4 regions of the Desulfosediminicola sp. genome follow, and region 1 is predicted to be linked to each of the others. Evidence: riboswitches for the same ligand, from Rfam matches in the RefSeq annotation. Region 1 holds a riboswitch; each other region holds the start of a gene.
The links. A riboswitch is a leader RNA that binds a small molecule or an ion and turns the genes downstream of it on or off. The one in region 1 is predicted to bind cobalamin.
Positions count from the first base shown of each region.

Region 1 (6,042 bases):
CTGTGAAGTGGGAACGTTGGGCAAATTCGGACTGCTTTCCTTCATTCCACTGCTGTACCGGGCGGAGATAACCGACAACACGTGAGTAAATTTCGGTGTCGGCATTACAAGTTGGGCAGGAGGTAACTTCTCCATTTACATAGCCATGATCAGAGCAGATAGAGAATGACGGACTCAGGGTAAAATACGGGATCTGGTAGTTGTTGCAGGTTGAACGTACGAAGTTCTTCACTGCCTCAGGATCAGGTGCAGCCTCGCCCAGGAAGATATGCTGGACTGTGCCGCCGGTATACCTGGTCTGCAGGCTGTCCTGCAGGTCTAAGATCTCATGGATGTCGTCACTGTAGTTAATCGGCAACTGGGTAGAGTTGGTGTAGATCGGGGTTTTGCCATCGCTTGTTCTGAGGGCGGTGGTCAACTCCGGAAAGCGCTTCTGATCTATCTGGGCCAGACGGAAACCGGTACCTTCAGCCGGGGTGGCTTCAAGGTTGTAGTGGTTGCCTGTCTCTTCCTGAAAGGTGGAAAGCTTCTCACGGATATAATCAAGAATTTCCTCGGCAAACTGTTTGCCTTCAGCACTGGCAATACCATCTCCTACCACGCTGAGACAGGCCTCGTTGGCGCCGATCACGCCGATGGTGGAGAAATGGTTTTCCCAGTAGCGACCAAAGCGCTCATATACTTTGCGCAGATAATATTTGGTGTATGGGTAAAGCCCCTTGGTGGTGTAGTTTTCGAGCACCTTGCGTTTCAGTTCGAGGCTTGCACTGGCAATTGCCAGCTGAGCATCCAACCGTTCAAAAAACTCGGTCTTATCCTTGCTCTGGTAACCGAGTGCAACCAGGTTGATGGTGACAACACCGATGGAGCCGGTGAGCGGGTTGGCGCCGAACAGACCGCCGCCTCGTTTTTCCAGCTCACGGGTGTCAAGCCTCAGACGGCAACACATGGAGCGGGCGTCTTCCACGGAGAGGTCAGAGTTGACGAAGTTGGCAAAATAGGGGATGCCGTATCTGGCCGTCACCGACCAGAGCTTATCAAGGCTCTTTTCCTCCCAGTTGAAGTCCGGACTGATATTGTAGGTTGGGATGGGAAAAGTGAAAACACGGGCATTGGCATCACCCTCAGACATAACTTCTAAAAAGGCCTCGTTGATCATGTTCATTTCAGCCTGATAGTCGCCGTAGCAGGTTTCCTGCTCAACCCCGCCAATCACAACCGGCAGGTCGCGTAAGGTGGATGGCGGCTGAAGATCCATGGTGAGGTTGGTAAAAGGTGTCTGGAAGCCGACACGTGTCGGTACATTCAGGTTAAAAATAAACTCCTGAATTGCCTGTTTTACCTCTTTATAGCTCAGCTTATCGTAGCGGACGAAAGGGGCAAGCAAAGTGTCGAAGCTTGAAAAAGCCTGGGCACCGGCGGCCTCACCCTGAAGGGTGTAGAAGAAGTTGACAACCTGGCCCATCGCACTCCTGAAATGCTTAGCCGGAGCAGAAGCAGCTTTGCCTGGTACGCCACGGAAGCCTTTTTTGAGCAAATCCTGGAGATCCCAGCCAACACAGTAGACAGAGAGCAGACCGAGGTCGTGGATATGCAGGTCGCCACTCTCGTGAGCCTGCCGTACCTCGGGGGGATAGATGCGGTGCAGCCAGTAGGTCTTGCTGGTTTCGTTGGCGATATAGTTGTTCAACCCCTGAAGTGAATACGCCATATTGGAGTTTTCATTCACCTGCCAGTCAAGCCGGTCGAGGTAGTTGTCGATGAGCTGCACATCGGCTTCTTCGATCATCTCGCGGCGGCGATTCTGCTGATCGCGATAGAGGATGTAGGCCTTGGCTGATTTCCTGTGGGGTGAGGCGAGCAGAGCCTCTTCAACCAGATCCTGGATCTCTTCAACTTCAGGTATGCCCTCAACTATCTGGTGTGCCAGTGACAATACCTTAATGCTGAGTCGTTTGGCTTCGTCTTTACCGAACTCGCCGGTTGCAAGACCTGCTTTGGCTATGGCCATTGTGATTTTGTGTGATTCAAACGAAACAACTTCACCGTTCCGTTTTCTGATCTTATATAGGCCAAGCGGTCGGATCTCTGCTGGATGTGCTGACATAACTCCTCTCCTCGAAGGTGGTCAATGACTGTGAGGTATTGGCAGGTCTTCGGACTTTCAGACATTTTGCCGTAGTGCTGGTATCAACAACGGCGTAAGTGGGATTCTCGCGCAGGTCGTGCCTGGTAAGAACCACTGTTGCCTAATCACCATAGCTTCCCGGACTATCTGGTTTACATACGAAAAAAATCCGGATGAAGATCCTGACAGTTCCAGTGCATTTGAATGGTTTTCGTTTCTGATAACCGCTGCGGGACAGTTCTGGCTTCTCACCAGATTCCCTGTTGCCACACTTCACCTGAAGTGAACCAATACAATGAGGCGCCTACTTTATATTGTGCGAGGGGGCAAAGTCAACCACTAGATAATGTGTTCCGCCCTGGAGTTGTTCGCATTTCTGCTAACGAAATCGTTTCTATGCGAAGTTCGGTTGAAGTAGGAAGGAAAGTGTGAGGAAAAAAAATCAGGTGTTCTTTTGAGCCCCATCACATCTGGTGAGTAATCTCAGAATCGGTTTGTAATGGGGCGGCGGTTGGTCTCGGGCAACTGAAGATTAAGGACTTTGGTTATCCTGGGCATTGTCTCCGGGAGCTGCTCCGGTTTCACTGCCGGTGTCCCCCCTGATCGACACGTTCCCTATCCTACATCTCCATGATTTTTGCCGCCTGCGACAAATACTGGGGTTGTGCTAATGAGATAGATAAATTTTTTCATGGATTTCTCCATTAGAGACGAGAAGAGATCGACCACTGCCTGGCGCGTGGACACAATCTGATTATGTATTGTAATTTACTAAGAAAAAGTTAGTAAAAGCAGTGTGTTGTCGCAGAAAAACTGTTGTTTTCTTTAGGGGGGTACTTCGCGAAAGGCGCTCTGCTTGTGACTCTATAGTCAGGTCTAGACTGTGAAACCAACGAGTGCCAAGCGGTACTCAGTGCCGCCTGGCGTTCCTTTGCGGTTGCTTGTGATCTGGTTATCGACCTTAGTCAGGTTGTTGGATGAATAATTCTGATTACCATTGAGGATCAGCTTCACGGAGTGAGGGGTGCGGAGAAAGGTGGTAGGAGTACAAACTTAAAGCTAAAAGCACTTCTCTACAAGCCGATTGCGGAGCTATTCCGGGGATTGGTCACTTGCCAATCAATCACGTTCCACATTACATGTCTACTTCCTAACCTTTCAAGCTGAAGATTAGGGATAATCAGATATTTTAATAATATTAATGGCAACTTTTAAGAACATAATTCCGAGCAAAAAACATTTTTTTAAACAAAATTGAATGCTCCACGAAGTTGTTATTGTTCTTAATCTGGTAGAGGTTTGTGACATAGGAAATTCTATTGAAATAATTACCATCATAAAAAAATAAATGTCTTCATTTATAGGGCTTTCATAAATTCCTCTATTTTTTCCGGTGCTGAATGTTTGCGCTAGGTGAATTGAGTTCAATGATCGATAAGAAATAAATAGAAAGTTGGCCCTTCTTATAATGTGATGTGGAATTGTGTGTTTCGCTTCTAGTGTACCATGTGTTTTCTTTTCTCCTTCAAACCTCAGATCTTTATTTTTTTGTTTCGTGTCGATAGCTCTAAGTAATTAAATAATTGTATATAATATTCACTTTAGTTCTTGATTGAACTGGTTTAGTCTGTTAGTTGTCTGTAGAAATGTATAATGATAGTGATGTGTTGGGCTCGATTTGTGTTGTGTTGGATGTTCAGGAGATTGCTCTTCTGATAATCTCGAAACCGCATGGATAATCAGTGGGGGAAACGTGTATTCTGTGAAGAAATATTATGGTGAGGCCCAAATAAAGAGCTGTTGCGGCTTTACTCTTATAGAAATTTTAGTTGTGGTATCTGTTATCACAATTCTCTGCGGAATTTCTTTTTCTGCTTTAGGTAAATGGGTTCCCAATTATCGTTTAAAGGCAACCACCCAGGAGATGTATGCATCTTTTCAAAAAGCCAGGGTGTATGCCGTAAAGACAAATAGAACGGTTTACTTCACTTTTAATGTAGATCCTTCCTGTACAGGTAGTTCAAGTTACTCATTTGAGGATTCTGCGGGCAACATTGTTGCTGGCGGAAGTATGGCTGATGGTATTTGTATTCTGAATTCTTCTTTTGCTAATAAGGATGAGACAAATGAGAGTGGATTTGACCCAATGGGCCTGTCTGGAGGAGCAATTGGCAAAATCGAGCTTGGCCATACGAAAATAAGCAGAACACGAGAGTTGAGTCAGAGTTCTGCAGGCTCAATCCAAATTAATTAGGGTGGGGTATTGCGGGTGCAAAAGATGAACAGAAGATCAAGAGAAAGAGGTTTCACCCTTGTAGAACTCCTTATCGCGATGGCTGTCGGCTTAATGGTTATGATGGCCGTTTTTCAAATTTACGCCAAACAGCAGGATGTATACGAAGCCCAGCTCGATGTCACTGAGATGCAGCAAAATATCCGTGCGGCAATGAAACTGCTGGCCCGTGATATACGAATGGCAGGCTATAACGGTGCTGAGCTGAGCACCATAGGAGAAGGCACTGGTAAGATCGTCCAGATTAAACCTGACCTTATCTATTTCACCATCGATCGAAATGAGGATGGTGACGTTTCAGACACAGACGAACATATCGCGTACGACCTCAAAGAAGACAATGGTGTTTTAGCTCTACGTCGTACTGCTGCTAATGGCACGATTGATACCGAAGATAAGGGAAGCGGTCACTGGGAAGTTAAAAGTGGCAGTGGGCCGGTAATCGTAGCAGAGCGCATCGAGAAGATAGAGTTCATGTACCTTGATGAGGATGAAAAGGAAACATCAGACGAGGATCTGGTAAAAACTGTTGTTGTCTCAATCATTGCCAGGGCGGAAGAACCGGATTCTTCCTTTAAAAATTCATTCATCTATAACCCTGCATCCAATATTGCCGCCTATAACAAAGGAACATTGTCCGGAGATAAGTGGCAATTTAATGATAATTACCGAAGGCGATTCAAGATTATGACCGTCGATTGCAGAAACCTGAGGTTATAGCACTATGAGCATAAGAGATACAAGTGGTTTTACCCTTATTGAAGTCCTTATTGCCATTGTTGTTTTTGGTGTGGGAATTTTATCTTTGGTGTCAATGCAGGTTGCCGGCATCAAGGGTAATGCAAGGGCGGAAAGAATAACCGTGGCCTCGGATTGGGGATCTGACCAGATTGAGCAACTCTTCTCTCTGGAGTATGACGATCCCGATCTGGTGGATGACAACAGCATTACCAATACCGCCATAAACGCAGATTCTACGGCAGGTCTTAATAGTTTTACCGACACTACAGCCGATGGTAAGAGAGTTTCCCCCGACGGGTATTACACAATTTACTGGAATGTAGCAGAGAACGTGGCGCTGCCGAATACAAAAACCATTCGAGTGTTGGTTGTGCGTGCGGTGAATGGTGGGACCAGGACGGTAACGATGAATTATCTCAAAGCTAAATATCTATAATCTCCGATGGCTATGAAAAATAAGACGATATCGATTGGTAATAGCGAAGGGTTTGTGCTTGTTGCAGCGCTGTTGATCATGTTGGTTCTTACAATCCTGGGAATCGCCACTACAACCAACACCTCTATTGAATTACAGATTGCCAGCAACGATAAGGTGAATAAAAAGACATACTTTGAGGCCGAAGCAGGAGCAGCACTGGGAACGGAAATTATAGAACAGTCGTTCAGCTGTGTGGCGGGATTCAAAGAAACTGATGCGACCAATAAATGGGCTGATCTTGGTGGCACAGATATTCGGGTCTATAGCCGGGATGGAGACTATGTGCTCTATAACAACGCTCGGTCCACTAGTGCAGCAGTCCTGGCTAGTAAAATCGGTGATCCGGATAAGGCCGATGCAGCCTATCCCAAAAGCAACCTCAAGACGAGTGGAACTGATGAT
Region 1 is NZ_JBLXGE010000007.1:227,938-233,979, reverse strand. It holds gene ACN5NT_RS13630 (ribonucleoside triphosphate reductase) at 1-2,107, opposite strand, end outside; cobalamin riboswitch at 2,130-2,435, opposite strand; gene ACN5NT_RS13625 (GspH/FimT family pseudopilin) at 3,891-4,382, shown strand; gene ACN5NT_RS13620 (PilW family protein) at 4,407-5,141, shown strand; gene ACN5NT_RS13615 (type IV pilus modification PilV family protein) at 5,146-5,598, shown strand; gene ACN5NT_RS13610 (pilus assembly PilX family protein) at 5,611-6,042, shown strand, end outside.

Region 2 (6,042 bases), on a different contig from region 1:
GATAAGCTCTGGCACTGAGCGTGATATCATGGGGCGGATAAGAATCAGGTCCGGCCTGGCGGCAAGAAACTTTTCCGTATTGTCACGATAACTGAAACGATTCTTATCAGAGATTGAGGCTGGGTAGTTATCTGAACGGCCAATACCGATAAACTCCTCGTCACAACCTAAAAAAGCGAGGTTTTCAGTGTGAGCCGGATAAAGGGAAATGATCCTGCTGAATGGCTTGTCAAATCGGATGGTGTTTCCCTCGTCATCCGTAATTTCGGTCATCTGGGCGAAGGCTGACTGGCCATATAGAGCGAAGCTCAATAGACAAATCAACACCCCGAGTTTACTCATCCTCTTAATGTTCATTGTTGTACCTGTACTGTATATGCGGATTTCCCAGGGACTGATGTACGATATCGGCATGAACCCTGAAAACAGTTTGCAGTAATTCAGAAGTGAGAATGTCTTCAACGGAGCCGGATGCTGCTATTTGCCCATTTTCCATAACAATAAGCTCATCACAGTAGGCAGCAGCGAGATCGAGGTCATGGATAGCTCCAACTACAGTTATCGAGTCATGGTCTACTCTTTCCCGAAGTGCCTGCATAATATCTATGGAATGCCGGACATCGAGGCTTGCTGTGGGTTCATCAAGTACAAGGACTTCGGTGTTCTGGGCAAGCGCCCGTGCCACCAGTACTCTTTGCCTTTCGCCACCTGAAAGCCTGGTTACCATTCGGTTACGGAGTTGGTAAATGTCAAGTGTCTTAATGGCTTCCATAACCAGGTCGATATCTTTTTGCGAAGGTGTGCCGAACCTGTCAATAAACGGGTGTCGGCCCATCATTACCACTTCAAAGACGGAGTATTCAAAATGAAGCGCCACGTTCTGGGGTACAAATGAAAGTACTTTAGCAAGATCAAGTTTTGGCAGGCGGTGGACTACAGTTCCACGCAGCTGCACCTTGCCTCGGGTTGGCTGTCGGCTGCCGTTTAACAGGTTGATGAGTGTAGTTTTTCCGCTGCCGTTGGGACCGATAAGCCCATACATTTTCCCCTTTTTTAACTGAAAATTAAGCCGTGAAAGGCAGGGGTGATTGCGGTATTGGTAATAGCAATCGGATACCTGGTAGACGATGGAACTGTTTTCAGGCATATCCCCTCCCAAGCTGGCGTTTTCTGAAGATGTAACAGAAGAAGGGGCCACCGATAAGCGCAGTCAAGACGCCGATTGGTATTTCGTGGGGAAGAATTGCGCGGGTAACGGTGTCCGCGACCAGCAGCAGGATGGAACCGGCAAGAAATGACGCAGGTAAAAGAATCCTGTTATCAGGCCCTGTTATCATTCGAAGCATATGGGGAACAATGAGGCCGACAAAGCCGATGACACCAGATACAGCGACACAGATCGCGGTAATAAGAGAAGCACTTATCAGGAGTTGCCTGCGGATTTTGGCACTATCCACTCCGAGAGTGTCAGCGGTGGTGGTGCCGAGCGCCATAATATTGAGATCCCTGGCATAGTAGCAACAAAAGAGCAGACATGGAGCTAGAATCAGTAAAAGAAGTCCTGCATCGTGCCATGATTTACCGATAAATGAGCCCATCAACCAGAAAATGATAACACCCACCTCTTCGTCAGCCATGTATTTTATAAAACCGATTCCCGCTGAGAGTATTGCTGCTACAATAACGCCCGAAAGGATAAGGGTATTTGAGGAAAGTTGCGGATCGTCCGAAGAAAGATAAAACACCGCTCCAAGTGTTGTAACAGCTCCAATAAATGCAAAAAAGGGAACGAAATATGAGACAGGCAGGGATATGCCGATAATCGATAGTATAAAGGCTGTAGAAGCACCAAATGCCGCACCGGATGAAATGCCGAGAGTATACGGGTCGGCCAGAGGGTTAAGCAGTATTGCCTGAAATATACCTCCGGCAAGGGCGAGGCCTCCTCCGACAAGGGCCGCAACGAGTATGCGCGGCAACCGTACATCCATGATGATGACAGAGTTGGTGGTATTTACAGCTGCATCACTGAGCCCTGGTTGATCGAAAAGCGTCTGCCAGAGTGTTGTGATAACATCGGCTGCAGATATGTTGATATAGCCCATACCGGTTGCAGTGATAATTACAGCAACGAGTACAGTTATCAGTGAGCCAAAAAGTAGTTTTGCCTTGCCGCGCATTACTCTCCTTAAAATAAAAAGCAAAATCCGGACAGCAAACAAAATTTCGGGGAACCGGGGGAATGCTCATTTAAGCTATTAACACACCAGCATATACTGAAGAAAGTGCAGGCAGTAGTATTCGGCAAGTGCGAAAAAAACAAAAAAAAATCCCGAATCACTCTAACAGTGATCCGGGATAGCCCTGGTTATCCGAAATCGATGTGCTGGAAAAATCTGTCCGCGATTTACTCCAGCATATTTTCAGGCAGGTCTTCTGACTCCCGGATCATCCTCTCCCCAGGCCTTCCCATCCTGTAATGGACAGTGGCATAGTTCCGGGGGTTGTCACCGGTTACAGCGGCGGGCCCGTCTTCGATTTTCACGAAGTTCCCTTTTCAGCTCAAAGGCGTATGCATTTCCTTATTATGAGCACCTGAATGTATAGTTATTCGTTACCCAGATAGAAAGGGGATGTCAAGTGTCAAAAAGGGAGGATTGATTATAAATTCTGAGTATATTGAAGTTTTTCAGCTATACATGATTTTTTGTTTGACGTTTTGTCCGATGATTGAACACCATCAGTGATGGGGATAATTCGCAATTGTATAGTGCCAGGGAGGTATATCATGGATAAGACCGATCTGTCACACGACGTAGACGGCAAAACTGGGGTTGGCGGAAGTAACGTCAAAGTTTGCAGGCTTGGAAGACGCTATGAGAGATAGTCCGTGTCGAACTTCGGCTGGGAGTGGCACGAGATGAAACTTCTTGCAGAGTAAGGTCAGGCCCAGTAGTACGCATAACATCAATTCAACCTGGTCGGAAGAATTGAAAAAGCCGGGGCAACGTGTTGAGCTGTCCCGGCTTTTTTCTTTTTATAAGGTCAGGTAGTAGTAGATGAGGCCTACCATGATAAGACTGATCACCCGAAAAGACTGGCTGCATACGATAAGTTGTGCGGCTACCCTGGGTTTAAAGATACCGGCATAATACGGGAATTGATGGCGAAATGCCCTCAGGGGTGACGACAGGATATTGCCTACCAGTAAGGCGAGTATGATTTCTCTTTGAGATAATGCTCCTTGCTGCAGCAACGCTCCGGCAGCGGCCAGACCGGCGGTCAGTTCAGCTGCAAGGTGCAGGGTGATGATCCCCATAGCCTGCGGGGAAAGCCACGGAATCCAAGCGAGGTACCCGGCTGCAAGCTCTTCGAGTTCACGAAAATATCCGATGCGATGTACTATAAATATAATGATATAGATCGGTACCGTGAACTTGATGATTTTGCGGATACGTCGCTTAAAGCGTTTCCAGCTTTTTTGCCACGCCCCCTGCCAGTCAATGCCCTTATTCTCAGTTGTTTCGTGTGGAGAGGCCGATATGTCAGGCTTCGGCAGAATGAGCCGGCTGATAACCACAATTAAACCTGTGCGAAGTACCGCTGCGCCTAATGTGATGCTTATATAAATGAAAGCGGCACCGTGGATAAGTGGAACGGTGATGAAAAATATGGTCGGCAAATGAACAAAGTAGGTCGGCAGGCTGTTGAACAGGTTGGCGAGAATCAGTTCTTTTCTGGAAAGCTGTTTTTTGTCATATGCTTCGGCAAGCAGGGTGTTTGCTGCAACACCTGAAAATATTGCCATTGAAAATGAAGCTCCTGCAGTATTCGACATGTTGCCAAGCCGGACAAGAGGTCTGGCGAGTGAGGCTATCCATCGGGTCCAATTAAGGGCTTCGATCAAATTGGCGACGATGAGACCTATGGAAATGAAAATAAGAAGTCGAATCAGGGGCCAGCAGAGCTGACCCCACAGCATGACAAAGAATTCCGGTGTTATCTCCATATGGATGATCCGTAACTAAAAAAAAAATAAATAGCCGAGTTACCGAAGAACAGTCTGGTTATTCAGTACCTTGACAACACAGTGTGTTCTATTCGGGTAGTTGTAACATTGAGTCGGCATAAATGCCATTGGGATCATTCATGATCAGGAGATCTCTGACCTGATGCTGCATCTTTCGATAGATGTTTACCAGAGAAGACGACGCAAAAAAGTCAGGAAAAACAGAAATAGTCGCATTGGTCAGCTGTTTGATGAGTTTGTCACGAACAGATATCTCTCTTTTAATGTAAACTGTCGAATAATCGTCCAAACCGGCAAGCTCTGCCGCAGCGACGACAGCGTCTGAGAGGCCGCCAAGCTCGTCGACCAGATCGATTTCCTTTGCCTTCATGCCTGAAAAAACACGCCCTTCGGCAATGAGTTCCATTCGATCCTGCTCAATTCCACGGCCATTCTCCACAATAGAGAGAAACCTTTCATAGCCGTTTTCAACAGTAAGCTGGATTGATCGCCTGAGGTTCTCCGGCAGCGGCTGGGTTACGTTCAGACCAGCTGAGAGGCTGGTGGTGCCGACGCCGTCACTGTATACACCAATTTCGGCAAGAGTATCTTCGAAGGTCGGTATGGCGCCGAAAATACCGATTGAGCCGGTGAGAGTTGTGGGAGAAGCCCAGATCTGATCAGCATCAGCAGAAATCCAGTATGCGCCGGAAGCGGCGAGGGCACCCATAGAGACCACAATCGGTTTACCTGCCTCTTTTAGTTCAAGAACCTCCTGTCGAATGATCTCGGAGGCGAAGGCTGAACCACCACCGGAATTTATTCTCAATACCACCGCTTTTACAGATTGATTTTCCCGGGCATCCCGCAGGAGTTTGCCAAGTGATTCACTGCCGATCACCCCGGCTGGCTGGTTACCTCCGACGATTTTTCCCTCAGCAACAACGATGCCGATTACATCTCCGTTATTATTGTAGGAATTGTAAGACTGATCAACAAAACTGAGATAGTTATTGAGCGTAATCAGATTTTCACTGGCGTTATCTGTGGCTTTTTTGAGGAATCGCTTGAAATCGTTGTGAGTCAGAACTTTGTCCACCAGACCATTATCGAGGGCCAGTTGCGCAGTGTCTCCGCCTGCGGCAGCAAGGTTGGTGGCAATATTCTCGATATAATTGGGTATAACTTCAGGCGAAAAACCACGCTGGAGGGCTATGCTGCCTGAAAAGCTCTCCCAAAGATCATTGAGCCATTGGCTGTTCTGACTTCTGGCGTACTCGGACATCGAGTTTCGGGTGAAGGGTTCAAGGGCAGATTTATAGTCGCCAACCTTGAATACATGATAATTTACTTTAAGTTTGTCGATGGCCTCTTTGAAATAGAGCGGGTAGGTGCCGAAACCGTGCAGATCAACACCGCCCATGGGGTTGACTATAATGGTATCTGCATAGGAGGCGAGGTAGTACTGTTTCTGGGTATAAAAGTCTTCTGAAGCATAGACCTTTTTCCCTTTTTGGCGAAAAGCGTTCAGCGCTTCACCTATGGCGTTCATCTGGTTGAGGCCTGCAGCACCCAGATTTTTCAAATCGAGAAGAATAGCTGTGATAGCGTTATCGTCTGCAGCGGTCTCGATTGCATCAATTACGTCCTGGAGAAGCACATAGCGTTGTTTCTGCTCAGAGCCTGCCAGGGAGTCCACGGCACTGGTTAAAGCATCTGTTGTGGGAGGCTCTTCGACTATGTCACCGCTCAGGTTGAGGTGAAGGAGTGAGTTGTCATTGAGTTGTGGTGCATCAGAACTGAAGATCCCGACAACGAGAACAAAAAGGATAAAGAGAAACACCAGGTTGATCAGGGTATTACGTATGACGCTAATGGCCCGGCCGGTATATTTGAAAATATTGGCAATAGCTTTGATGAGGTCTTTCATTCAGTCACTGTATATGGGGAATAATTTTAAGATTTTAAATATATAATTTGATAGAGATTAATCATTTTTGTCGGACTATACAAGCAGTGCATCGTTAGAACTA
Region 2 is NZ_JBLXGE010000004.1:297,943-303,984, forward strand. It holds gene ACN5NT_RS08950 (ABC transporter substrate-binding protein) at 1-357, opposite strand, end outside; gene ACN5NT_RS08955 (ABC transporter ATP-binding protein) at 347-1,147, opposite strand; gene ACN5NT_RS08960 (FecCD family ABC transporter permease) at 1,140-2,180, opposite strand; cobalamin riboswitch at 2,409-2,614, opposite strand; gene ACN5NT_RS08965 (hypothetical protein) at 3,038-4,009, opposite strand; gene sppA (signal peptide peptidase SppA) at 4,098-5,939, opposite strand; gene dinB (DNA polymerase IV) at 6,040-6,042, opposite strand, start outside.
Region 2: it holds a riboswitch for cobalamin, as region 1 does, so the genes downstream of both, ACN5NT_RS08960 (FecCD family ABC transporter permease) here and ACN5NT_RS13630 (ribonucleoside triphosphate reductase) in region 1, are expected to answer to the same signal.

Region 3 (6,042 bases), on a different contig from region 1:
GTCTGAAGAGGAAGGATCTGCCCAAACGTTTCATCAATAGAGTCTCGCTCTGATTCGGGAACCAGTTCCCGGAAATTTGTCTTGAGCAGTGTCTCGCGGGAGTAACCCAGCATTTTCAAGGTCACCCCGTTGAACTCAACCAATTCCCCATGAAGGTTGTGAATAAAAACCATGTCCGCTACGCCCTCAAACAGGGTCTGGTAACGCTCATTTTCCCTGGCCTGCTGAAGATAGTTGACCATCCGGTTCAGAGAGTCTTTCAACTGCTCGACTTCCACGATACCCGTATGGCCGATCTCTTCTGAGAAGGCGTCCTTCCCTTCAGAGATCTTCAACGCCAGCGAGGAGAGTTTCTGCATGGGTTCAACCAGGGTGTAACTCAGAAAACGTGAGACGAGGAGGGCAATAATAGTCAGGGCTATCCCTGTCAGTAAAAAACTCAGAACAACTTTTACTTTGGCCTTTTCCAGCTGCTCAAGACCGGAGACGAAAAACAGCCCCGGCAATTGACTGATCGACATCGCAACATGGTCACCATCATCGAGATAATGTGCCCCGATGAAGTTCTCTGCCCCCTGCATCGACTGAACTGTGAAGTCAGTGACCTCGCCATTCAGGGCATCCCAGACCACACCGTCTCTCACCATGACCAATTGCTGGCTCTTCAGATTCTGGATGATATTTTTAAGAAAACTATCTCGTTGCAGATGATACACCGCTGCCGCAGCACCAATTTTTTTCCCCTGTCGCATCACCGGAAGATGATAGCTTATGAGCACCTCGCCCTTTTCCAGAATATCTACAATACCGAAGCTGCCGGGAGGTTTAGTAAAAACTTTTTTAAAGGGTACAGCACAGTAGTTTTCCTCAAAGGCCCTGTAGGTATTGCCGTCATTGTCCTGAACAACAAAATGAAGATCATTATCATATGAGTAGACTTCACGCAGATACTCATCCAGCTGTTTGGTGGCTCCAAGCATCAGGGTTACGCGCACAGTATTATCAAGCGACAGAGCTTTTAAACGGGTCTTGACCCTGTTGAGGCGATTATCGACAGCCAGCCCTGCCTTGCCTGACTCTGCAGCAACCCGGTCTTCGAACTCTCTGGTGAGACTTTTTGCAAAGCTGAAATACAGAATCCCGTAGACAGCAATAATAGAGACGATTACCAGACCGATAATTGTCAATGTGACCAGGGTTGAGGCTTTTCTGGAGCCCAATCCAGAGGCTTGCAATTCTCGTATCACTTTCTGAATACCTCGTCCGCCGCCAGCAGGATATCTGAAGGAATTTCCAAACCAAGTGATTCAGCCCGTTGAAGGTTGAAGACCAGCGCCACTCTTGGTGCATCTTCGATGGGCAGCGTACCGGCTTCCGCGCCGCTCAGAATTCTCGCAACTTTCTCCCCCGCAAGCTGGCCCATGGCAAAAAAATCGACGGTCGCACCACCATACAGTCCCTGCTTGATGAAGGCATAATTCAAGCCTATGGCAGGCTTTGTAGAATGGGATATATAATAACTGATAATTTCCTCTGCAGTATAGGTCTCTCCGGAACTATCGTGGAGTAACAGTGTGCCCAGGTATATGGCGCCAATCTCCGGGTCATCGTTTGCCTGGGCAATAATTTCCTGAAACTCTTCCCAGGAATGAACTTTTGTTCTGGCCACCTTGTCGACCACATTTGACACCGACTGTTGCCCAGGCAAGGACAACTCAAGATCAACCTGCCGGGAAATAGCCTTACCTGTCGGCGAAAGGTCCTCCAACACCAGAATCTTGTTATATTCATGCATGATCGACATCACTCGCACCGCTTCAAAGAAATGAAGCTTTTCATACACACCGGTAATCCTGCCACCGGGGTTTTCGCGGCTACTCATAAAGGTATATTGGGAGTTATATTCTTCCGGCTGAGCGTTCATCCCGCTGAAGACAAAGGTCTGGTTTTTCATCCCAGATGAAAGAGCAATGGTTTTAAACGCGTTATCATCAAGGGTAAGGACAACATCAGGCTGATATTGCTCTATTTCCTGAATAGCCAGTATTGCCTGCTGTTGAATAAGAGCGGGGCTATTATTGGTGCGCTTGGTATCCATATAATAGGTGCGCACAGCCAGATTCTCATCAACAATCCAGCCTGATCTGGCCAGGCCTGCTATCGCACCGTCATGCTGGGGCTGACCGCAGAGGTGCCCTGCTTCATAACTGTGAACGATGAAGAGTTTCTTTATCGCCGGAGAAGATGCTGAGAGTTGAGCGCTCCCCTCGTGCGGCAAAAGAAGTACCAGCACCCAGAGGGAACACACCAAACTTTTATTTGCAACTTTTCTTAATTCTGACAACACTTTACGTTCATGCACAGATACCATAACGCTCTACTCATTTAAATAAAAGAGAAGCCTACCTACACGAAACCATTGCCACATCAGACTGATGTCGCTGTTTTTATAGACGAACAGAAGCTGAATGTAAACTACTCCCCAGCAGGCAACAACAGAAAAATAGTCCCTTTCCCCTTATCGTCACCAGCTGACGACACTCTACCAATCAACTGAAAACACAACTTTTTCTAAAAAAAATGACATTACCGTTTTCCAATATCCCAACTGAGTCTATACAAAAGATGTCGTAAACTTCTGAATAGTTCAATTAATCCTTTAACATATCAGGCAATGAACCGGCTTGACTATTTTTTGTATATACACTATTTCTGCAAGGCGAATTGGCCTTTTTCCTGATTCATAAATATTGGAATCAAGGGCTTAGCAACAAACACAACAAATGCTTGCTGGTGATCTTTAAATGATCCGGGTATCTGATCAACCATTGATCGATTCCCGCAGGGAATCCGGTGTAATTCCGGAACGGACCCGCCGCTGTGAGTGAGGACGAACACCGCATATACCACTGTACTGTAATTTCAGGTTGAAATCGGATAAACGGTACGGGAAGGTGCGGTAAGTAGGGTGATCCACGAGTCAGAATATCTGCCAACCAAGCCTATTGTTCTCGGAGAGATGGTAAATCCCCGGGCTGACACTTGTCGGTTCGGGGATTTTTCTATCTCCCTCCGGCACCAGATTGGCAACAGCATCGCGGCGTCTGATAACAGTATTGAGCGTCGCCCTCGGTTGCCGGGAGGGAGTATGAGCAGCTATTCGATATTTCTGGTTCTTTTTGGAGCCTACATTTTTTTCCTCATCGCCACGGGTTACTACTTTAACCGGAGGCAAAAAACCGTGAGGGATTTTCTATTGGCCGGCAAGAGCGCCGGAACGTTCTCCATTGGTTTTTCCGCAGCCGCATCCTGGCTGACCGCCGGAGCCATGCTGGCGGTTATCGGCTTTTTTATCCTTCTTGGCATGGGCTCTGTCTGGGGATTTGTGGCCCCAAATATTATCGCACTCCTGATTATCGCTCTTCTGGTCAAAAAGATCAGATCAATCCCAGCCATGACCCAGCCCGAACTGCTGGAAATCCGCTATGGTTCATTTATCCGCACTCCTGTGGCTATGATCATCATCGTGGTAATGATCCTCTTTGCCGTGGCCGACATCAAGGGCTTTGCCATGGTGCTGCAAATCTTTTATGGCATATCCAACCTGCAGGCTGCATTGATAGTAGGATTATCCGTCGCGGTCTATGTTACTCTGGGTGGCCTGTCTGCGGTCATTGCCTCCGATACTGTGCAATTTCTCTGCCTGTCATTCTTCGTGCTGATTTTCTCGGTCCTGGTCATGGGCAATGGCGCTGAAACCAGCAGCCAGGCGATATCTACCATGGTTACAACCACAGGTGCGGACTGGTGGAACCCACTCTCAATCGGTTTGCCTATGGTACTCATCTTTAGCGTTGCCATCATCCCCGGCTGGATAACTGAACAAGACCCCTGGCAGAAAGTATGGGCAGCAAGAGACTCCCGGTCAGCACGCAACGGCATGCTCTTCGGCTCTTTATTGGTCACTCTTGTTTTCGGAGGCTGTGCCTTCATAGCTCTGGGCCTGAGAAACATCTATCCTGATATTGCCGCGGCCGGCTTTCCCATGGGAATGGCCCAGGCAGAGCCTGCTCTTTTGCATTTCATCGTCAGTCAGAACTATTCAGATATTATCGTGGCCCTCTGCGCTGTAGCGCTTGCTGCTGCTGCCATGTCCTGCGCCGACACTTTTGCTGCGTCTGGTGCCTCATGCGTGGCCCGTGATATATATCAACGACTCTTCCATCCCGCAGCATCGATGAGTGAAATGATGCTGGTCAACAGGCTGAGTGTGCTCCTTATCATCGCCTGCGCCACCATTGGCTCTTTTCTGATTGACTCGATTATCGACGCCATCCATATCGCCACCTTCATAGCCAGTGCCTCGTATTTTTTCGCGTTGATGGGAGGTATGTACTGGAAAGGAGGAACCGCAGCAGGAGCGGGGGCTTCCATGTGTACCGGCTTTTTAAGTCAGTGCGCTTTTGTAGCCTATGATCTGTTCAACACCCTGCCCGGCGCGCCACCCGCACTTGAGGCTGTGCATCCAATCCTGATGGGACATGGCGTTATAGTCGCCATGGCTGTCAGTGGGCTCGTTTATTTTAGCGTATCTCTCGTTACCGCTCCTTCGCCGACATTCAGGCTGGCACCATTTTTTGCCGATGAGGGTAAAGTATTGGCAGCAGCAGCACCTCAAAACAATTTCCCTGAGCCGGTCTTCCCCCGTGAAATGACTATTACTGAACGCATCGAAGAGGACCAGATTTACCTTCGCGCCCAGGTCATTCTGCCCCGGGATCTTACCTGGCAGAGCATTGTAAATCTCATTCCACAGGGCTTTGCCCACTGGATCGTTTTCTCTGGTCAGGATTCGATACGGAGATGTACGGAAGCCGAGATCCAATCCTGCGTCTCTTTCACCTGCGGGGAAACTGTGCAGAAAGGTTACCTTGAGATTGAAGGCTACGGTAGGCCGGTCCATGAGCTGAAACGTGAGCTGGCACGTGCGTACGATGAAATCATGCAAAGTGCAGAAGCACCTCATTAAACAGGGCCATACAAAAAAAAATGCCCCGAGCCGCATATGCGACCGGGGCATTTTTTTTAACTCGAAGAGAATAGCAGGTTATCTGGCCATTACAAACTGACCATTTTTCACCTGCACCATGACCATGGAGTCCACTCCCAGTCCGTTATGGTCTTCTTCGGTAATATTATAGATACCTGAGATACCAATATAGTTTTTCGTCCCTTCAATCTCAGCCCGAATCGCCTCTCGATCGGTACCCACCTTCTCAATCGCGTTTGCCACCATCATAATAGCGTCCCAGGCGTAACCGGAGTGAGTGTTGATCGGGAACTGTGTATCGTACCCTTTTTCTTTATAAAGAGTTACAAATTCCTGGATAATGGCTTTCTGCGGGTCACTATCCGGCAGTTCGTCCACCACCATCAGCTTGGTGGCAGGCATCCGGTCTCCTTCACTGGCGCTGCCGGCAAGCTCGATATACTTGGGATCAGGCAGACCATGACACTGAAAAAGTGGAAGTTCAATACCTAACTGTGCCTTGTTTTTGGCAATAATGGAGCCTGCCGGGCCGATTGTCCAGGCAACAATGGCTTGTGGTTGAGCATTCTTCACCTTGGTCAACTGGGCGGTCATGTCAGTGTCCCGGGTACCGAACGATTCGCGGGCAACGATCTCGATTCCATATTCTGCAGCCAGTTTATCCATCCAGCGGGCACCATCTTTACCAAAACCATCTGCGGCTGAAAGTAGCGCGATTTTGCTCAGCCCTTTTTCCTGCAAATAATTAAAGAGTCGTCCTACGGCGATACTTGAACGCTGGGGTGACTTAAAAACGTACTTATATGGGCCGAACTTACCACCCATAATCACCGGATCACCGCCAACGGTCATAAAGATCGGGGTCTGGCCCTTATCCACAACTTTTTTTACATTCATACCTGTATCGGTCAGGGTTGGACCGATAATGGCAACCACATTCTCTTTGTGGATGAATTTCTTGGCAATGGAGGCAGTTTTAGCCGGGTTGGCCT
Region 3 is NZ_JBLXGE010000014.1:101,239-107,280, forward strand. It holds gene ACN5NT_RS19970 (ATP-binding protein) at 1-1,247, opposite strand, end outside; gene ACN5NT_RS19975 (ABC transporter substrate-binding protein) at 1,244-2,371, opposite strand; cobalamin riboswitch at 2,795-3,012, shown strand; gene ACN5NT_RS19980 (sodium:solute symporter family protein) at 3,149-5,029, shown strand; gene ACN5NT_RS19985 (ABC transporter substrate-binding protein) at 5,108-6,042, opposite strand, start outside.
Region 3: it holds a riboswitch for cobalamin, as region 1 does, so the genes downstream of both, ACN5NT_RS19980 (sodium:solute symporter family protein) here and ACN5NT_RS13630 (ribonucleoside triphosphate reductase) in region 1, are expected to answer to the same signal.

Region 4 (6,042 bases), on a different contig from region 1:
GGAATTGGGGAGGGCCTTATCATGATTCGTACTCTGCCACAGCAGCGGGGCTACGCGACCCTTTTCAAGCTGTACATAGCACTCTTTTATGTTTTTCTCTTCGCCCCGCTGGTGGTCACCTGCGTTCTGGCGTTCAATGACTCGAACTTTCCGGCACTGCCCTGGCATGGGTTCTCTCTCGACTGGTTTTTTAGCGATGGTCCGGAACGAATAGGCCTGTTCCATGACCGCTCAAATATGCAGTCGCTCTGGGTCTCCAGCCAGACCGCTTTCTGGGTATCTCTTTTCTCAGTTATTGTAGGAACAGCCGGTTCCTTTCTCTTTGAACATGAAGAATTCCCGGGAAAACGCGGGCTATGGTTTCTGGCATTGACCCCGCTGGTCATTCCCGGGGTTATTCTGGGTATCTCAATACTGCTGACCGCCAACAGCCTTGGCATCTATTTCGAAGACACCTTTGGTATAGATATCCCCCTCTTTCGTCCCGGCTTCTGGCTGGTGGTGCTTGGGCAATTTTCCTTCATTACCACCTTTGTGCTGCTGGTTGTCTCTGCCCGGCTGAGAAAGTTTGACCGAAGCCTGGAAGAAGCGGCTCTCAACCTGGGAGCAACCCGGCTGGAGGTGATCCGCCATATCACCCTGCCCTATCTTCGCCCGGCCCTCATTGGCAGCGGCGCGGTGGCCTTTCTGATGAGCTTTGAGAATTTTAATACCACCCTGTTTCTGGTCGGTTCAGAGACAACTTTGCCGATTAATCTCTACCTGCAGGTACGTGACGGCTCCACTCCAATCATCAATGCGGTGTCCTTTCTGCTGATTATCACCACCTCGACCTTTGCAGTTGTCAATCTGCTGCTAAAGAAAAAGGAAAACGCATAAAAAAAGCCGCAAAGTGAATGAATTCTTCACTTTGCGGCTCTGCATACAAGCTATACATCCCTGAACGCTAGCGATAGGCCGGCGGCTGCTCCATATAGATGTACGTATCTCCCTGCTGGCGATAATACATATTGTCGATGATCGCATAGGATACACCTGCAATCATGGCAAAAGCTGCTACCGAAGGTAGATGATTCCTATGGTAGGATCGAGGATGATGGTAGTACCGAGGCGGTGCCTTGCGATAGTTTCTCGCATGATACCTGGGCAGATGAGCGGGTTTATGGTTGTAGTGTTTTTTCCCCTTATAGTTGGGCAACTGAACCGGTTTATGATTTTTATACACCTTATGCGGTTTATGGTGAGGGCCTCTCCCATTCGCGAAAACTGATGATGGGCATATAAAAACAACCATCATCAGAACAATCACAATACTGCTAGCTATCTTTTTCATAATGCAAACTCCAAAATCAAATGTTACCTGAGGTAGAACCAATCTAAAAGATAGAGCATTTTTTATCCACCGCAATCGGGAGGACCATCTGCAATGGCGCCGCTTTCACTCCCCCAGACATCTTTCATCAGACACCTGCCAGCAATAAAAAAACCCTACATCAACCTTTATAAAATCGACTAGTTACAGCACCATTTCCAGGTCAACGCTGCCTGGGCATTAAGGTGGCTGTAACCAATTGTGAAAAGATTGTGTACGCGAGGCGATAGCCAATGGAAGGTAAATTGGAAGTTGTTTCTGCCGGCAGCAGCGATATTCTTCTTTGCAGCAACAGTTCACGGCAGCATAGGCTTTGGCTCTTCTATGATGTCAACTCCACTGTTCGGGCTTTTCACTGACCTGCAGAATCGACTTGGTGGGCAAGGGAAACCGGAAAAACGGTTGACTTTTCATCACAAAAATATTTGATATTTCTTTAATATACATGCTACAGGTGCTGTCTTCGCAATGACAAACGAAGACGGATAAAAGGAAATCAGGTGAAAAACCTGAACGGTCCCGCCACTGTAAGGTTGAGAACACTGCATTAAGCCACTGTATTTTACGGGAAGGCGCAATTGTTCGATGAAACCGAGTCAGGAAGCCTGCCTGTCAGATTCACGCATGCATCATGATCAATGGTAAAGCTCATGGTTGTTATACCCTTCATGGGGTAACAGCTATGAGCTTTTTTTGTTTTTACAATATGGTGGTTGTCAATGGGATACAGAGGACGAGATGTAGAAGTTATCGATATAGGATCCGGTATTTCCCTGGTTATTGCCTGCGACTCCTGTGGATCGGTTGGCAGCAAGGAGCTGGATCTCGTTAACGCTCCGCCGGAAATTGTTGGCCGCCTGACAGCTCGAACAGTCCTCATGGAGCTTGTAGCCGTGGGGGCCTCACCTGTTGCTATGACAGTCTCTATCTGTGCGGAACCCAGCCCGACTGGAGACGAAATATTGCGGGGTATCAAAAAGGAACTGCAGATGAGTGGTCATCCTGATGTAAAGCTTGCCGTGAGCACCGAGAAAAACTTTGAGACGCGGCAGACGGGTCTTGGAATTGGTGCCACAGGGACCTGCAAGGCAAGTAACCTCAAGATTGCCCAATCAGAAGCAGCTGACAAAATTTTCTGTCTTGGAGTACCCAGACTAGGAGGAGAAGTCATTATTTCAGGCTGCATGGATATCATACACAGCGGCACCGTGGCGCAACTGAGACCACATCCACTGATTCATGATATCCTTCCCGTTGGCTCAAGGGGCATCAGGGCAGAAGCTGAATTACTGGCAAGACAGTCTGGAACTATTTTCGATGCCGCCCAAGGTTGCAAACTGGACCTTGAAAAATCAGCAGGTCCTTCAACCTGCGTTCTTTTTTCTAGCCGTGAATCTATAGAAGACTTGAATCATTTCGAAATTTATCCCGTTGGTCAACTCATCATGAAATCTGATTAAGGAGTTTGCTATGCAAGATATTACCGCCCCAGACCTTAAGAATGATGTGCGCCTGGTAAAACGTGCTGCATACATTGCGATCTTTGTTGCTCTCAGTGCAGTTGGAGCGATGATTAAAATTCCAAGCCCGGTGGGCACGATCGGCCTTGATTCAGCCCCCGGCTATTTCTGTGCATTGGCTTTCGGGTATGTTGAAGGTACTGCTGTCATTTTTATCGGACATCTGCTCACAGCTGGAGTTGTCGGGTTTCCCTTAGGGTTACCTCTCCACCTTTTCATCGGATTACAGATGGCACTTTGGGCGATACTTGTCCGTTTTATCAAACAAAAACTTGGGCTCTGGCCAGCAGTCTTAACCGGTGTTGTCCTCAACGGGGTGGTTTCCGCTTTCACCATGGTCTTTATAGGTGGTGTGGGTGCTGCTCTTGGAATTATGCCATTTCTCATTGCAGGATCTCTGTTCAATATATTAGTCGCCGCAATTGCGTATAAAAGCTTGAAAAAGGGCAAACTGATTTGATGTATTCCCAACATTTGTCATGACTGAACAAGGCAAGGCAATACGAAGAGATCTTGGCCCGGCAATATCTGTTTCCAAGGTATCTTTTCAATACAGGACAGGGGACGTCCCGGCCTTAAACGATGTAAGCTTTCAGCTTCCACCCGCCACATGCACCCTTGTAAGAGGTGAATCAGGTTCTGGCAAGACAACTCTCTGCTATTGTCTCAAAGGCCTGATTCCACAGGCTGTTGAAGGGGATTTTAGCGGTCAGCTTGAAATAGCCGGGATTGATGTAACCAAATACAGAATCCAAACTCTCTCCAGGCACATTGGCTTTGTTCTTCAGGATCCGGAGGTCCAGATTGTTGGCCGTACTGTTTATGAAGATCTGATCTTTGGTCCTCGCAATCTCCTGATCGCCAAAGAGACAATCGTTTCAGATTTCCCCTCTGTTCTTCGGGCAGTTGGGCTCGAAGGTTATGAGGGCAGAGAAACATACCAGCTGTCAGGAGGAGAAAAGCAGCGTTTGGCTATCGCCGGTGTACTGCTGATGAAGCCTCAGGTGCTGATTCTCGACGAGCCATCTTCAGAATTAGATCCTGCAGGCCGCAGAAATCTCTATGATTTGCTGCTCACGCTTAAACGTGAAGAGGGTCTTACTCTCGTCATTGTGGACCAGCAGCTTCCCACAAGTCATCCCCTGGTAGATGAGGTGCTCTTCCTAAAGGATGGTGAGCTGAAAGAAGCCGATAGCATAGGAGAGTGTTCCGTACCTTGCACGCTGCCACCAGTTCTTTCGAGCAACGAAGCTCCGACGGTCCTGACTGTTGACAATCTCTCTTTTGCATATCGCCCTGAAACACCAGTACTGAAAAACATCAGCATGGAAATCAGGCAACGGGACTTTCTTGCACTGGTCGGACACAACGGCAGCGGTAAAACAACCCTTGCAATGCACCTCAACAGGTTACTTGAACCACAAAAAGGTACCGTCAGCTATCAGAAGAAATCCCTCGAGAAGTTTAGTCGCGCTGAGATAGCACGTTCGATCGGCTTTGTTTTTCAAAACCCTGATCATCAAATATTTGAAACAAGTGTGGAAAAAGAGATCGCTTTCGGGCTTGTTCAGCAGGGCATAAATACTAAAGAGATCAAGAAGAAGGTCGATGAAGTTCTGGGCTTCATGGCTCTGGAGGATTACCGGGACCATCATCCTGCCACCCTGCCAAAGGGGATTCGTCAGTTTATCAGTGTGGCCTCAATAGTGGCCCTCTCGCCTGAAATTCTGGTGGTTGATGAACCAACCACAGGTTTAGACACAAAAGGAAAAGAGATAATACTATCCCGATTAAGAGAGCTCAACGACAGAGGAACCGCAATTGTAATGATCACGCATGATATGGAACTAGTAAGAGAGCATTGCTCCCGGCTTATTTTGCTGGAACAGGGCGAGATCAAGCTCAACATGCCAACCACTAATGCGCTGAAAAGCTTAGAATTTAGGGACTTTATTGGACAATGAAAAATTTATCTGTGAATGTTCGTTCAAAACTGGCTCTTTTCTTTCTTGTTATCGTGTTCTCGATGATTTTCAACTCCCCCTTCTTTTTGTCCGGCCTGCTACTTTGTACCCTACTGATCGGTATGGTCTGTTCTGTGGATATGAAAAAAGTGGCAGCAATACTTCTTCCTTTACTGCCGATTTTTATACTGCTTGGTATTAGTAGCGGATTTTTTTCTGTGGCCAGGTTCACCGATCAGGCAAATAATGGTGTGCTGTTCTGTCTTGGTGACAGTGTGTGCGCTACCAGGGGAGGATTTCTGCTGGGGGTGAGCTTTTTATGTCGGCTTACCCTCATGATCCTCTCGACTTCAATCCTTTTACAGACCACCTCGCTTGATGATTTTATAGATTTTTTCAATACCACCGGATTACCGCCCTCTGTCAGTTTTGTGATAACCACCGCGATCAGGTTTGTCCCTGAACTCAACCGCAAGAAAGAGCAGATAATTAATGCTCAACGGGCGCGCGGTGTCGATATGGAAACGGGGCAGTGGTTGAGAGGCTTAAAGGCCAGGATCTCTATTATGATCCCTCTCATAATTCAGGGGATATCCCTTGCTGAGCACCTGTCAATTGCCTTGCTTAACAGAGGTTTCGGCTGCAGAAACAACTGGACTGTAATGAAGAAAGCGAAACTTGTCATGTTCGACTATTTTATCCTGCTTGCCTGTCTGTTACTCTTTTTCGTCGGAGTCGTCATAAGAAGCAGGAGTTCATATTTTTTACTCTGAGAGTTGTGGACGTTACACCCCTGAGCTTGAAACAGCATCCGAACAAGAATCAATTGGAGACGGACCACTATTGATGTAATGTCTCGCCAATTCATCTGAATTTTCGGGTTCGCATCCTCAGCATCACAGAAGAGGTCATACTGAACCTCCCCCGTTCATGATTCAACATTAGGAGAAAGGGCAGACCTGCCCCGCATGGGCTATCGGGAAACGAAAAATCGAAGAATCCGCTCGAGGAGTGTTGAGGGTATTTCAAATATTGCAGTCAAAGTCCCGCGAGACTCGATCTTATTCGTACTTCCAATCTTGAAGTCAGAAGCGAATTTTGTTTTGCACGATGGACATGCCATAAGCACTCCTCCTATGCGTTTGGGGAAGCGCAGCTGCTGGTCACATTTAGGGCAAGTTTTTAC
Region 4 is NZ_JBLXGE010000003.1:506,717-512,758, forward strand. It holds gene ACN5NT_RS07700 (ABC transporter permease) at 1-25, shown strand, start outside; gene ACN5NT_RS07705 (ABC transporter permease) at 22-879, shown strand; gene ACN5NT_RS07710 (hypothetical protein) at 947-1,333, opposite strand; cobalamin riboswitch at 1,808-2,000, shown strand; gene ACN5NT_RS07715 (AIR synthase related protein) at 2,092-2,832, shown strand; gene ACN5NT_RS07720 (ECF transporter S component) at 2,843-3,352, shown strand; gene ACN5NT_RS07725 (ABC transporter ATP-binding protein) at 3,372-4,856, shown strand; gene ACN5NT_RS07730 (energy-coupling factor transporter transmembrane component T family protein) at 4,853-5,629, shown strand.
Region 4: it holds a riboswitch for cobalamin, as region 1 does, so the genes downstream of both, ACN5NT_RS07715 (AIR synthase related protein) here and ACN5NT_RS13630 (ribonucleoside triphosphate reductase) in region 1, are expected to answer to the same signal.